DNA from 3 places in the Mesorhizobium sp. M0045 genome. Region 2 is predicted to be linked to each of the others. Evidence: riboswitches for the same ligand, from Rfam matches in the RefSeq annotation. Region 2 holds a riboswitch; each other region holds the start of a gene.
The links. A riboswitch is a leader RNA that binds a small molecule or an ion and turns the genes downstream of it on or off. The one in region 2 is predicted to bind cobalamin.
Positions count from the first base shown of each region.

Region 1: another riboswitch for cobalamin. It lies ahead of NKJ72_RS13765 (CbtB domain-containing protein); the one in region 2 lies ahead of metE (5-methyltetrahydropteroyltriglutamate--homocysteine S-methyltransferase).
Region 3: another riboswitch for cobalamin. It lies ahead of NKJ72_RS13590 (DUF1636 family protein); the one in region 2 lies ahead of metE (5-methyltetrahydropteroyltriglutamate--homocysteine S-methyltransferase).

Region 1 covers NZ_JAMYUY010000007.1:66,659-70,853, forward strand. Annotated here, with positions in the region: gene NKJ72_RS13755 (heparan-alpha-glucosaminide N-acetyltransferase) at 1-871, opposite strand, end outside; gene NKJ72_RS13760 (MFS transporter) at 1,119-2,318, shown strand; cobalamin riboswitch at 2,507-2,704, shown strand; gene NKJ72_RS13765 (CbtB domain-containing protein) at 2,741-2,920, shown strand; gene NKJ72_RS13770 (CbtA family protein) at 2,936-3,718, shown strand; gene cobU (bifunctional adenosylcobinamide kinase/adenosylcobinamide-phosphate guanylyltransferase) at 3,711-4,195, shown strand, end outside.
Region 2 covers NZ_JAMYUY010000030.1:17,063-21,257, reverse strand. Annotated here, with positions in the region: gene metE (5-methyltetrahydropteroyltriglutamate--homocysteine S-methyltransferase) at 1-1,739, opposite strand, end outside; cobalamin riboswitch at 1,835-2,035, opposite strand; gene NKJ72_RS28700 (hypothetical protein) at 2,712-2,843, shown strand; gene NKJ72_RS28695 (helix-turn-helix transcriptional regulator) at 3,161-3,994, opposite strand; gene NKJ72_RS28690 (MFS transporter) at 4,079-4,195, opposite strand, start outside.
Region 3 covers NZ_JAMYUY010000007.1:32,108-36,302, forward strand. Annotated here, with positions in the region: gene cobN (cobaltochelatase subunit CobN) at 1-232, opposite strand, end outside; gene cobW (cobalamin biosynthesis protein CobW) at 251-1,291, opposite strand; gene NKJ72_RS13590 (DUF1636 family protein) at 1,288-1,722, opposite strand; cobalamin riboswitch at 1,761-1,964, opposite strand; gene NKJ72_RS13595 (winged helix-turn-helix domain-containing protein) at 1,994-3,193, opposite strand; gene NKJ72_RS13600 (NADH-quinone oxidoreductase subunit A) at 3,530-3,895, shown strand; gene NKJ72_RS13605 (NuoB/complex I 20 kDa subunit family protein) at 3,886-4,195, shown strand, end outside.

The DNA.
Region 1 (4,195 bases), on a different contig from region 2:
GAGTGTCCAGCATGCAGGCACAATAGCTGGAGCAGAACTCGGTGTCGCGTGCCTGCTGGCAGGATATCTGGCAGGATTTCAGAAAACTCACCTCCCTGGTTTCGGCCTGCGCCGGCATGAATTGCGAAAACAGCCAGACCGAGCCGATCAGCACCGGCTGATGGATCAAATAGAAGGCAAGGCTGTGCCGGCCGATGAAGACCAGCGGGTTTGCCCAGCGGCCGGGCGCCAAGGCCGACAGCCGCGTCAGTGCGCCAGAGGTGGCGGCGCGCTTGGTAACCGCGATGCCGGCAAGCACGGCGCCGAACCAGGGCAGCAGCGGAACGTAGTCATTGGAGCGCGGGTTGGTCGCCGACAGGCCGACCCACCACAAAGCCGGATGATCGAAAAGCTCGGATCGCAAGTAGAAAGGCGCGGCGATAACGAGGGCCGCCACGGCAAGCGTCAGCAGCGCCGGCAGCCGCAGGAACGCCAGGCCGAGCAAGCTGGCGAGCGCGATCTCGTGCAATATGCCGAAGAAGATGAAGCCGTCGGGCGTGGCGATGCGGGTGACCAGCGATATTGCGAGCGCTGCCCCGGCAACCATGGCGAAGCGCTTCCAGAAGCCGGTCCAGCGGATTTTTTTGCCATGGGCGAGATAGAGGCTGATGCCGACCAGGAACAGGAAGCTCGAGGCGATGCAGCGCGCGTAGATTTTCCACCAGCCGAAGGCGGTGAGGCCGGGATCGGTGTAGCCGAAGAATTCGAGGTCCCAGGTGAAATGATAGCTCGCCATGGCAAGCAATGCGATGCCGCGTGCAATGTCGATAGCGGCGATGCGCTTCGACTTCGGTTGATCCTGAACGGCTGCGCTCGGCGTGTCGATGCTCATTGGTCTCGCTGTCTTGGTTCCAGCCCCGGCAAGACGACTATCACGGTTGCCACCGTCAAAAGAAGCAGGGCCTTGCGTCGCGTTGGTGACGGTCGGCATCAGGGCTGCTTTAGGCCAGAGCCGGAAAGCCTTTGGCCGGCTTCGCTTTTTGCCGTGAAGGCGTCGGTTTCCTGTTACCCGGCCAGGAATCGCCGCGGCAGATTTGTGCTCCAACCCTGCTTCGGGCGATTCGGCTTCGGGGAACACAATGGCTACCCATGTGCGCCATCCGATCTGGCTTGCGGCCTTGCGGCCGGCGGATGCCCGCACCTTCGCCTCGCTCTATGCGGTCGAATCCTTCGCGCGCGCCACCGTGTCCAGCGTCATCCCGATCCAGGCCTATGAGATACTGCACAACGAGCAGATCGTTTCGATCCTCTACACGATCGTGGCGATGCTCGGCCTGTCGGCGACGCTGTTCATGCCGATGCTGATCGCCCGCTTTGCCCGGCGCTGGGTCTATACCGCCGGCGCCTGCCTGCTGGCCGTCGGCTCGCTGTTCTTCGTCACCCATACGCTGGTCGGCCAGGTGGTGGGCATGCTCTGCCGCGTCGTCGGCGCCGGGGCGCTGGCGATCACGCTCAACCTCTACATCATGGACCATATCCGCAAGACCGATTTCATGCAGGCCGAGTCGCTGCGCATGGCGTGGTCGATGCTTGCCTGGACCGCCGGGCCGACCCTCGGAATTTACCTCTACACGCGTTTCGGCATCTATGCCGCGCATGGCGCGGTGGCCGTCTTCGCCATGGCTTTGCTGGCGCTGTTCTGGACTTACCGGCTTGGCGATAACCCGTCGATCCGCCCCGGCAAGACGCGGCCGGTCAATCCGCTGGCCAATATCGGCCGCTTCGTCGCGCAGCCAAGGCTGAGGCTGGCCTGGCTGATCGCCTTCGGCCGCTCCTGCTTCTGGACGACGTTCTTCGTCTACGGGCCGCTGTTCATGGTGATCACCGGCGAGGGCAAGCTCGCCGGCGGCCTCTTGGTTTCGGCCGGCAATGCGCTTTTGTTCATGGCAATCTTCTGGGGCAGGGCAGGAAAGCGTTTCGGCGGCCGGCGCACCATGACGTTCGCCTATTTCGCGATGTCGGCAACGCTGCTGGTGGCCGGCGCCGTCGGCGAGGCCGCACCGCTCATCACCGGCGCCTTGCTGCTTTGCGGTGCCTTCTTCACCATCGCGCTGGATGCGCTGGGCTCGACCGCCTTCATGCGCTCGGTGCGCTCGTATGAGCGGGCACAGATGGCGGCGGTCTACCGCACCTATCTCGACTTTTCCGAGCTGACGCCGCCTCTGGTCTATTCCGTGGTGCTGGCGTTCTTCGGCCTGGGCGCGGTTTTCGCGACACTCGGCCTGCTGGCGGCGATCTGCGGCTTCGTCACCTGGCGCTATCTGCCCAAATCGCTTTGATGTTCGAGCGCCACATGGCGCTCGCGCACCCAATTGTGGAAGCGGTGCAGTGCCGCATCGAACGCAGGCCGTTCTGTTTGACCGCGCAGATCGCGACGTCTGCGGCGCCAGTTCTCCGGTTTGGCGAGGCGGCGCATTCGCTACACGATCCGGCGGAATTTGGTTTGCCGGGCGCGGCGATTCTGCCTATAGTCGCTGATGTCGTCGGTTCCGTTTGGAACCAAGAGGGAATGCGGTGCGGGCGAAATTGTTTGCCCAATGCCGTGGCTGCCCCCGCAACTGTGTGCGGTAGTCCTCTCCATATGCCACTGAAGGTTCGCCTTCGGGAAGGTGGGGAAGGGTGCTGATCCGCGAGCCAGGAGACCTGCCGGCGACAGGAAACTGACTTCTATGCCCTCGGGTGGAGGGCGAAAGGACAAGACATGAATACCGCTTCCGTTTCGCTCGGCGCTTCCGCCTCCTCGCAGTCGCGTCTCATGCAGCTGGCGCTTGCTGCATTCCTCGGCATTTTCGTCATGGGCTTTGTCGGCTTTTCGCATATCGATGCGGTCCACAATGCCGCGCACGACTATCGCCACTCGATGGGCTTTCCCTGCCACTGACAAGGGGCTGACATCATGACACTGTTTCGCAACGTCGTGTTCATCGCGGCGATCGCAGGGCTTGTGGCCGGCGTCGTTCTCGCCTGCATGCAGGCCTACGCCACGGTGCCGCTCATCCTGAAAGCGGAAGTCTACGAACAGGCCGGCGGCGGCCATGACCATGCCGCGGCACCTGCGACACCGGCCGAAAACGCAGCGGGCACGATGGCTATGAGCAGCGCCGCGCCGGCACCGGCTGAAGCAATGGCTCCGGCTGAAGACGAAGGCTGGGCGCCGGCCGACGGCTTCGAGCGCTTTGGCTTCAGCGTCGTTGCCAATATCGTCACCGGCATTGGCTTCGCACTGGTCCTGGTCGCGGTTTCGGAGTTCGCCGGCGGCATCGGCAATTGGCGCCAGGGCCTGTTCTGGGGGCTGGCCGGCTTTGCCGTGTTCACGCTGGCGCCCGGCCTCGGCCTGCCGCCGGAACTGCCGGCGATGCCGGCGGCCGACCTTGTCCAACGCCAGATCTGGTGGTGGGCAACAGTGTTGGCGACAGCGGCCGGTCTCGGCCTTATCGCCTTCCGCAGATCGCTGCCGCTGGCGATCCTTGCCGTGGCGTTGATCGTTGCGCCGCATATTGTCGGCGCGCCGCAGCCCGACAGTTTCGAGACGGCGATCCCGGAAGGGCTGCATCATCAGTTCGTGGTGGCGGTGACGCTGACCAATCTGGTGTTCTGGCTGGTGCTCGGTATGGTCGTCGGGCTGGTGCGCGGACGCTTCACCGGCGCGGCAACCAGCCTGCGCGACAGCTTTGCCTGACCGCGCTGCCGGGGCGCTGACCCTGGTCATCGGCGGTGCGCGCTCCGGCAAGAGCGCGCATGCCGAGAGGCTGGTGAGCGCCTGTCCGGCGCCGTGGAGCTATGTCGCCACGGCGCAAGCCTATGACGAGGAGATGCGTCAGCGCATCGCGCTGCACCGCTCGCGGCGAGGCGATGGCTGGACGACCATCGAGGCGCCGCTCGACCTTACCGGCGCGATCAAGGCACTGCCCGACGGCCAGCCGGTGCTGATCGACTGCCTGACGCTGTGGCTGACCAACCATATGCTGGCGGACCATGATGTCGAGGCCGAATGCCGAAGGCTGGCCGATGTGCTGTCGCGGCCGCGCGGCCCGTGGTTCGTGGTGTCCAACGAAGTCGGCCAGGGCATCGTGCCGGACAATGCGCTGGCAAGACGGTTTCGCGATGCCGCCGGCCGGCTGAACCAGGACGTCGCGGCGGTCGCCGGCACCGTGCT
Region 2 (4,195 bases):
GTGAGCATTCCCTTCACAGGGTTTTCCGTAAGCGACTGGGCGAATTGCCACCAGCGCAGCGTCATCGGCTTGGGCCTCGATACGTCGCCGAAGATGATGGGGGGGCGCACGTAACGCGACCCACAGCTCTGCACCCAGGCATGCTGGGTGAAGGCGAAGCCGGACAGCTGCTCGCCGAAATGCTGTACCATGTCGTTTCGTTCGAACTCACCGTGCACCAGCACGTCCAGCCCGATCTCTTCCTGCCAGCGAATTGCAGCCTCGATCTCCTTCTTCAGGAAGGTCTCGTAGTCGACATAGCTCAGCTGGCCCTTCGCATGAGCGGCCCGCGCCCTGCGTACCTGCGGCGTCTGCGGGAAGGACCCGATGGTCGTCGTCGGGAACGGCGGCAGCCCGAGCGTGCCGGCCTGGACTCTGGAGCGCTCGGCAAAAGCGCTCTCTCGTCGCTTCATGCTGTCGTCAATGCTGGCGATCCGCCCCTCAACAAGCGGGTCATGGATCTTCGTGGACGTTACGCGAGTGGCGGCAGCCTCGGCAGACGCTTTCAACGCGCCTGCCACCGCATCCCTGCCTTGGGACAGGGCCCGGGCCAGCAACACCAACTCGTCGGTCTTCTGGGCCGCGAAGGCGAGCCACGACCTGATGTCCGCGTCGAGTTCCGTCTCCATGCGGAGGTCGATCGGCACATGCAGCATCGAGCAAGAAGGCGCGATCTCGACGCGGTCCAAGGGCCAGCCGGCGACGATCGGTTTGATGCGGTCGAGAATGGCGGGCAGGTTCGCACGCCAGACGTTGCGGCCATCGATCAAGCCAAGCGAGAGCACCAGATCCTTCGGTGCGAGCCGACCCACCGTTTCCAGCTGCTCGGGAGCGCGCACGAGATCAATATGCAGCCCGGCCAGGGGCAGAGAAACCGCGGTTTCGAGATTGTCTCCCAGCGGCCCGAAATAGGTAGCCAGCATCATTTTCAACTCGGGCGCGGCTTTTGACAGCTGGCCATAGGCGAATTCGAACGCAGCTCGTTCGTTCGGGTTCAGATCGAGGACAAGCGCTGGCTCATCGATCTGCACCCAGTCGGCTCCCGACAGCTTCAGCCTCTGCAGGAGTTGCTCGTAGACGGGCAGCAGCCTCGGCAGGAGCGCGATGGGATCGAATCCTTCGGCAGGCGATTTCGCCAGCTTGAGGAAGGTGATCGGTCCAAGGATGACTGGGCGTGTGTGAACGCCGAGAGCTTTAGCCTCGATGAAGTAATCGACCGGTTTCGTCGACGAGAGGGCGAACGTCTGATCATCGTTGAGTTCCGGCACAATGTAGTGATAGTTGGTGTCAAACCACTTGGTCATTTCCATCGCGGTTACATCAGACCGATGAGCCGCCTGCTGGTGACCAGCGTGTCGACAATCCTCCGTCTGACCCTGGTTGCCGCGCGCCATTGCGAAGTAGATGTCAAGTGGAACCTCGCCGCTATTCCAGCCGTAACGGGATGGAACGGCGCCGACCATGGCTGCGGTGTCGAGCACATGGTCGTAGAGCGAGAAGTCGTTCGACGGGATTTTCGACACGCCGCGATCGTGCTGCTCCTCCCAGCCAGCGGCACGGAGCGCCTTCGCGGTCGTGAGAAGGTCGGCAGCGGACGATTTTCCGGACCAGTAGCTTTCAAGCGCGAATTTCAGTTCTCGCCGACGACCGAAGCGGGGCACGCCGAGCGTTGCTACAGGAATTTGCTGAGAGATAGTCATGCCAGACCCCGATGGTTGGGGCGTCGGTGACAAGGAAGGCGCTAGCAGGCCGGCACGAACGCCAGGCTGCAGCGGCCACCGAGACACCCCGCCCGTGGACGTAATTCGCCGTGGCAGGTCTCCTGGCTCGCGGGGTCATAGCCTCTACCCGTCTTCCCAAGGCTATTCGCCTCAGTGACATGAGTGGGGTTGGCTCGCCGCTAACAGTTGCGGGGGCAGCGCCGGCATCGCACCGGCTTCCCTCTTAGCTCCGCTGCGGCAGCGCCGTACGGAGAACCACGACGCGGGAGACAATTACAGCAGTTCGCTTCTTTGTCAACGCCGCATAAAGAAATGTTTATGTCGTTATGTTAAATTTCCGTTGGCATGTTCCAAAGGTCGCCTCGAAAGCGAAAACTGTGGAGCCTTGAGCGGCCGGTAAATCAAAGCAATGACGCACGGCGCCCTTGTCCAGGAGGATAGGAGTTCGTCGGCTGCCGGCAGCAAACATACCGGCAAGCGCCGTGGTGCTGCTTAGCGCATCATGCGAACCACCTCGGCGTCGAACTTCGGCTCCGAGGTTCCGACCGCTTCGTTGGTGATCTGCTCGCGACCATATTCGGCTCAATGGCGAGGCTGTTGCCCATGTGGAAGCTGTTGGCCGTGATGCCCTCGGTGATATGACACAACGATTTCGGGGGGAGCACACCGAGGCCAGGCGCAGCGGCGTGTTGCGAAGTGATCGAGGCCAATGTCTCGAACTGCTTGTTCGCAGCCCACCGGCTCAAGGTAACCCGGCTCAAACCACCGGGCCAGCTCAAGTCCTGTCCAAATGAGGCCTGAGCGGCAAATCATCGTGCACGCGCACGGTCTGGCGTTCAATCTTGTGATGCGTCTTGGGCGGACAATCGCCACGGTGCAGCGCGCAGAAGCGGTCCCCAATTGGGAAGCCGAGGGCGGTGAGGCAAGCCAGCGCCACAGGCGGAAGGGGACTTGGACCTGTTTGCCCTGCTGGACCACAAGTTCGCGACACAGGGCCTCAAGGAGAAGACCAAGAGTGATTATGCGCGGGACCTCGCCAAATTCATCAAAAGCAGCGGGCAGTCAAAGTTCGGCGCCGATTGACATGGAGATAGCCATCGCAGCGGACCGCCCAGGCGGACCGCAAGCCGGAATACAACCGGGTGCAGGCGGCCAAGCTCGTCCACAAGATGGCGTCGGGCACACACCGGCGATGGGAAAGCGGACCGTGGAGTGCAGGAACTTCACGCCTATCCACGCTCCCGTGGACGTGTCCTGCGGCACATCGGCAGCGATATTGAGGAGGCACTTGAGCTTCTGGTCGAGCACTCTTACCTGCCACTGCCTACGCTTAACGTCATCTCGTACTGAAAACGCACCACGCAAGGTCGAGATGTAACATGCGCCCTTCGTGGATGGTTCTAAGCTTCCTCGGGCGCGGTCAATCTGTGATAACGGTCGCTTGGAACCTCCATCACCGCGACGCGATCAAGGTTGGCGTATCGCGCTCGGTAGTAACCTTCTTCCTCCACTTCGGCGAAACTACACTGGGGAACGTCAAAGGTCGCAGCTTCCAATCCGAAGAAAGTCGTAGCGGTTTCTTCATCCAAGAAGTTCCACTCATCTTCTCCGTCGTCATATGTGACGCGAACATAGGAGGCCATGCGCACGGCTTCCTGATCACCCATCTCTGCGATGATGGCATCGCATTCTTTCTTCAGCTTTCCTGAAACCTCACCCTTATCCCAGTCATCCAAAGCCCGATAGATTTCTGGATGATAATACTCTGGCATCTCCTCTACATCGTTACCGATAAGCTCAATGGTGCGGACATATTGCGGATTTATCAAGAGTATTTTGTTGTCAAGGCTCCAACAATACAGCCATGGCCTGCTTGTGTTATTTCTACGCAGATTATGAAGTTCCTTCAACTGACGTAAAATCGATTCACGCGCCTTTTCATCGATAGGATATTGGCGGCTGCCAACAGTCGTCTTGATTCTGAGCGTGCCGTATCGCGTTTCGGCATCGGCAATTGCAAACGGGCTCGTGCGCCACTCCTCGACATCAATCTTCCAGCCCAGCAGCTCCTCGACTGTGCATTTCAACGTGAGACAAAGGTCCTTGATCTGCTCGACGTTCAACTGCGTTTTGCCTGTTTCCCAACGGGCCACAGTCTGTTGCGTCGTTGCCATCTGCTCTGCCAAATCTTTTTGAGTCATGCCCAGTCGAACCCTAAGTTCTTTCATGTTCATAACTCACCTCGCGTGTGCAATACACGCATTGTGGATGAATTAATCTAACACGTCAAGCGTGTTCAAAAATCGCAGCATGTGTTTTTAGGGCGTCTTCGAGGGCTCCGGCAGCCGTTCGTGACCACTTGCGCAAGACACAGGGCTGGTACACAGCACGAATGGGCGATCAAAAATTACTGCTGCGATGCTCGTCATCAGCCA
Region 3 (4,195 bases), on a different contig from region 2:
GGCGGGCGACGCTCTCGGTCCAGAGGTCGACGGACATCGGATGGCGCAGGTCGCGCAAGGCGGCGAGCCGCATCGAGGGCAGGCGGTCCGCATCCGCCTTCCACGCCGCCGCCAGCCCGGCCAGGTCGCTGTCGGTGAAGGACAGGGCCACGACATCCGCAGGCGTTTGCCTGAGATCGACAGGCTCGGCGAGATCGTCGAGCGAGGCGGATGTGGTGGTGAGGATGTGCATCGCGGCTCGTACCTGGGGTCAGCCGGCGAGGATACGCTCTATCGCCGGGCGGTTCAGCCCTTTCAGACCGATGACGACGAGGCGCGAACGGCGGTCGTCGTCAGCCGTCCAGGCGCGATCGTAATAATGGTTGACGCGGGGACCGACAGCCTGCAGCAGGAGCCGCATCGGCTTGCCGCCAACCTCGACGAAGCCCTTGACGCGCAACACGTTTTCTTCCGCCGCCGCCGTGGCGACGCGTTGTGCGAGCTCGTCCGGGTTGGAGACGGACGCGATGTCGATGACGAACGAGTCAAAATCGTCATGCTCGTGGTCGAGCTCGTCGTCGTGATGGGTCTTGCGGTTCTCGATGTCGTCCTCGACGGCGAGGCCGAGGCCGAGCAGCACCGACGGATCGACCTTGCCTTGCGAAGTCGGCACGATCTTCACCGCCCGCGCAACATGCTTGCCGATGACGGCATTGGCACGGGCCGAGCCGGCTGCGTCCATCAGGTCGCTCTTCGACAGGATGATCAGGTCGGCGCAAGCGAGCTGGTCTTCGAATACTTCCTCGACCGGATCGTCGTGTTCGAGCGTCTCGTCCTGCGCGCGCTGCGCCTGCAGGGCGTCCATGTCGTTGGCGACGCGGCCATCCGCCAGCGCCGGTCCGTCGACGACGGCGATGACGCCGTCGACGGTCACCCGGCTCTTGACCGACGGCCACTGGAAGGCCTGGACCAGCGGCTTGGGCAGGGCCAGCCCGGATGTCTCGATCAGGATATGGTCGACCCTCGGCATCAGCGACAGGATTTGGTCGAGCGCCGGGACGAAATCGTCGGCGACAGTGCAGCAGATGCAGCCATTGGCCAGCTCGACGATGTTTTCCTCGGGGCAGGTGTCGATGCCGCAGCCCTTCAGGATCTCGCCGTCGATGCCGATGTCGCCGAACTCGTTGACGATGATGGCCAGCCGCTTGCCTTTGGCGTTTTCGAGCAAATGGCGGATCAATGTCGTCTTGCCGGCGCCGAGAAATCCGGTAACGACGGTGCAGGGGACGCGCGAAAGGGAGGCAGCGGTCATATCAAGTCCTTCAAAAGGTCGAGGGGAGGGATGCGGGCAACCAGACCGCGCTTCAGACAATCGGGACGGCCGCGCCACGGAATGAGCCCATCCGTCGAGGTGGCGAACAGCTTTGCACCGGTCACGAGATCGGCGCCGCTGGTCGTGGTCAGGTCGCCGAAGACGTAACTCCAGCAGCCGTCGCGCAGCATGGCGGCGCTGAGCCGGCGCTTGCAATTGCCGAGGCATTCGACGGTGCGGATTTTGATGTTTTCGCCGGAAGCGGCGCGGCGCGTGTCCTCGGCGAGCAGTTCGCCGGCGCGGGGATGAGCGTCCGAACCGGTCTCGTCACGGCAGGAAGAGCAGACGATGACGGTAACGCCGGCCAGGGAATCGTCAGGGCCGGACAATAAATCCGCTGTCTCAGCCGAAAAACTGCTGTCGCGTTCCAAATCAGGCTCCTTGCCCGGAAAACCCGCCAGGCGATCGGATTCTTATGTCCTAGACGGCAGGTCTCCTGGCTCGCGGGTCATCGCCTTGGTGCCGCCTTCCCGGGAATATCCCAGTGGTTTTCGGCCTTGGCTCGTCGCTTACAGTTGCGGGGACAGCCGCGGATTTGAAATCGAGATTTCGCACCGCATTCCCTCTTGGCCCCTGCCGTTGCGGGCAGGGGACCGTCTGGAACAGATTTAGGCTTGTGGAGGCAGTCGTGTCAACGCACGTCTACGACGCGGCAATGTCGGCCAGCGCCGGCCCAAGATCACCGGCAGCTGTCACCTCGATGCGCTCAAGCCCGAGCCAGCCCTGCATCTGCTTCAATTCCTCGAAGAGTTCGGCAGCGGTTTGTGGCGGGGCGCCGGGCTCCGCATAGGCGGCATGGACGCGCAATACGCCGGCCGGACGGTCGGCCCTGAGGTCGACCCGCCCGACGATGCTGTCGCCGAGCAGGAACGGCAGCACGTAATAGCCATACCGGCGCTTTTCGGCCGGCGTGTAGATCTCGATGCGGTAGTGGAAGTCGAACAGCCGCTCGGTGCGCGACCGCTCGAAGACGACGGGATCGAACGGCGCAAGCAGGGCGCGCGCCTCGGTCCGGCGCGGCAAACGGGCGTTCTTGTGGAGATAGGCTGTTTTGCTCCAGCCGTCGACGCTCACCGGCAACAGCTCGCCAGCCTCGACCAGCTCCTCGATGCGGCCCTTGATATCGGCGGGCGAGAGGCGGAAATAGTCGCGCAGGTCGCCTGCCGTGGCGACGCCATGGGCGCGGGCGGAGATACGCAGCAATTCGCGGTGCGCATCCTCGGGGCAAGGAACCGGCAGAGCGAGTACCGCCGGCGGCAGTACGCGCTCCGGCAGATCGTAGAACCGCTCGAAGCCGCGGCGATGCGCTGTGGTGATGCGGCCGGCCCAGAACAGCCATTCGAAGGCGTGCTTGGCATGGCTCCAGCCCCACCAGCCACCATTGCCCTTTTGGCCTTCGAGGGCTGAAGCGGCGATCGGGCCGTGATCGACGACCTGGCGATAGATCTCCTCGATATAGGCGGCGTGCTCGCGGCCCCATTTGGCCAGTCCGCTGTACATTTCCTCGCCGCGCTCGGCCCGCTGCATGCGCCAGCGCATCAGCGGATAGGTCTCGACCGGCAGGAAGGAGGCTTCGTGCGCCCAATATTCAAAGACCATCCGCTTGCGCGTTATGGCGGCGTCGTCGAGCAGCGCCAGCTTGTAGGGGCCAAGCCGCGAATAGAGCGGCATGTAGTGGGCGCGCACCACGGCGCTGACGGAATCGATCTGCAGCAGGCCGGTACGGGCAAGCACGCGGGCCAGATGTCGGCGGTCGGGTGTACCGGCGGGTCGGGGGTCATTGAATCCCTGTGCCGCCAGCGCGATGCGGCGGGCCATGCGAAGCGAGATTTTTTCCTTCATCAATGCGGGTATCCTGATGATGCCGGACAGAGCAGAGAATCTGCGATTCCGCGCCATGCTAGCAGGGTTTTGTCGGTATCCATGTCAGGAGAGAAAAGTGGAGTGAAAAGTGAAAGAAATCAAACAGGAGCGGATCTGACCAGTTTTCCCGGATATGCCGCCCAGTACCGCGATTTGAACAAGGTTTGACTTGCTTCGCCGAAAGCGCTGCGCTAACCCTCGCCGCGTTGCAGCATAGAGCCCCCTTAAAACGGTTCAGTGGTTAAACTGTCACGCTTCCGCAAGTGGGTCCGGTGCTGTAATCAGAGTGGATTGGCCGCCAACGGAAACTGCAGCATGAACGCACTTTTAGGTTCGTACCTGCCCATCGTCCTGTTCATCGGCGTGGCGCTGGTGGTCGGGCTGGCGCTGCTTGCCGCACCCTTCCTGGTGGCCTACCGCAACCCCGATCCGGAAAAGCTTTCGGCCTATGAATGCGGCTTCAACTCGTTCGACGATGCGCGCATGAAGTTCGACATCCGCTTCTACCTGGTGTCGATCCTGTTCATCATCTTCGATCTGGAGGTGGCCTTCCTGTTTCCTTGGGCGGTGTCGTTCAGCCAGATCGGCATGCTCGGTTTTTGGTCGATGATGGTGTTTTTGGCGGTGCTGACCATCGGCTTTGCCTATGAATGGAAAAAAGGAGCGCTGGAATGGGATTGAACGACAGTTCCGGCACGCTCGTCGCGCCGAAGCCCAAGGGCCTCATCGACCCCAACACCGGCAGGCCGGTGGGGGAGGATGATCCGTTCTTCCTGGAGATCAACAACGAGCTCGCCGACAAGGGCTTTCTCGTCACCTCGACCGAGGCGCTGATCACCTGGGCGCGCAGCGGCTCGCTGATGTTCATGACCTTCGGTCTCGCCTGCTGCGCGGTCGAGATGATCCATACCTCGATGCCGCGCTATGACTCGGAAAGGTTCGGTGTTGCGCCGCGCGCGTCTCCGCGTCAGTCCGACATCA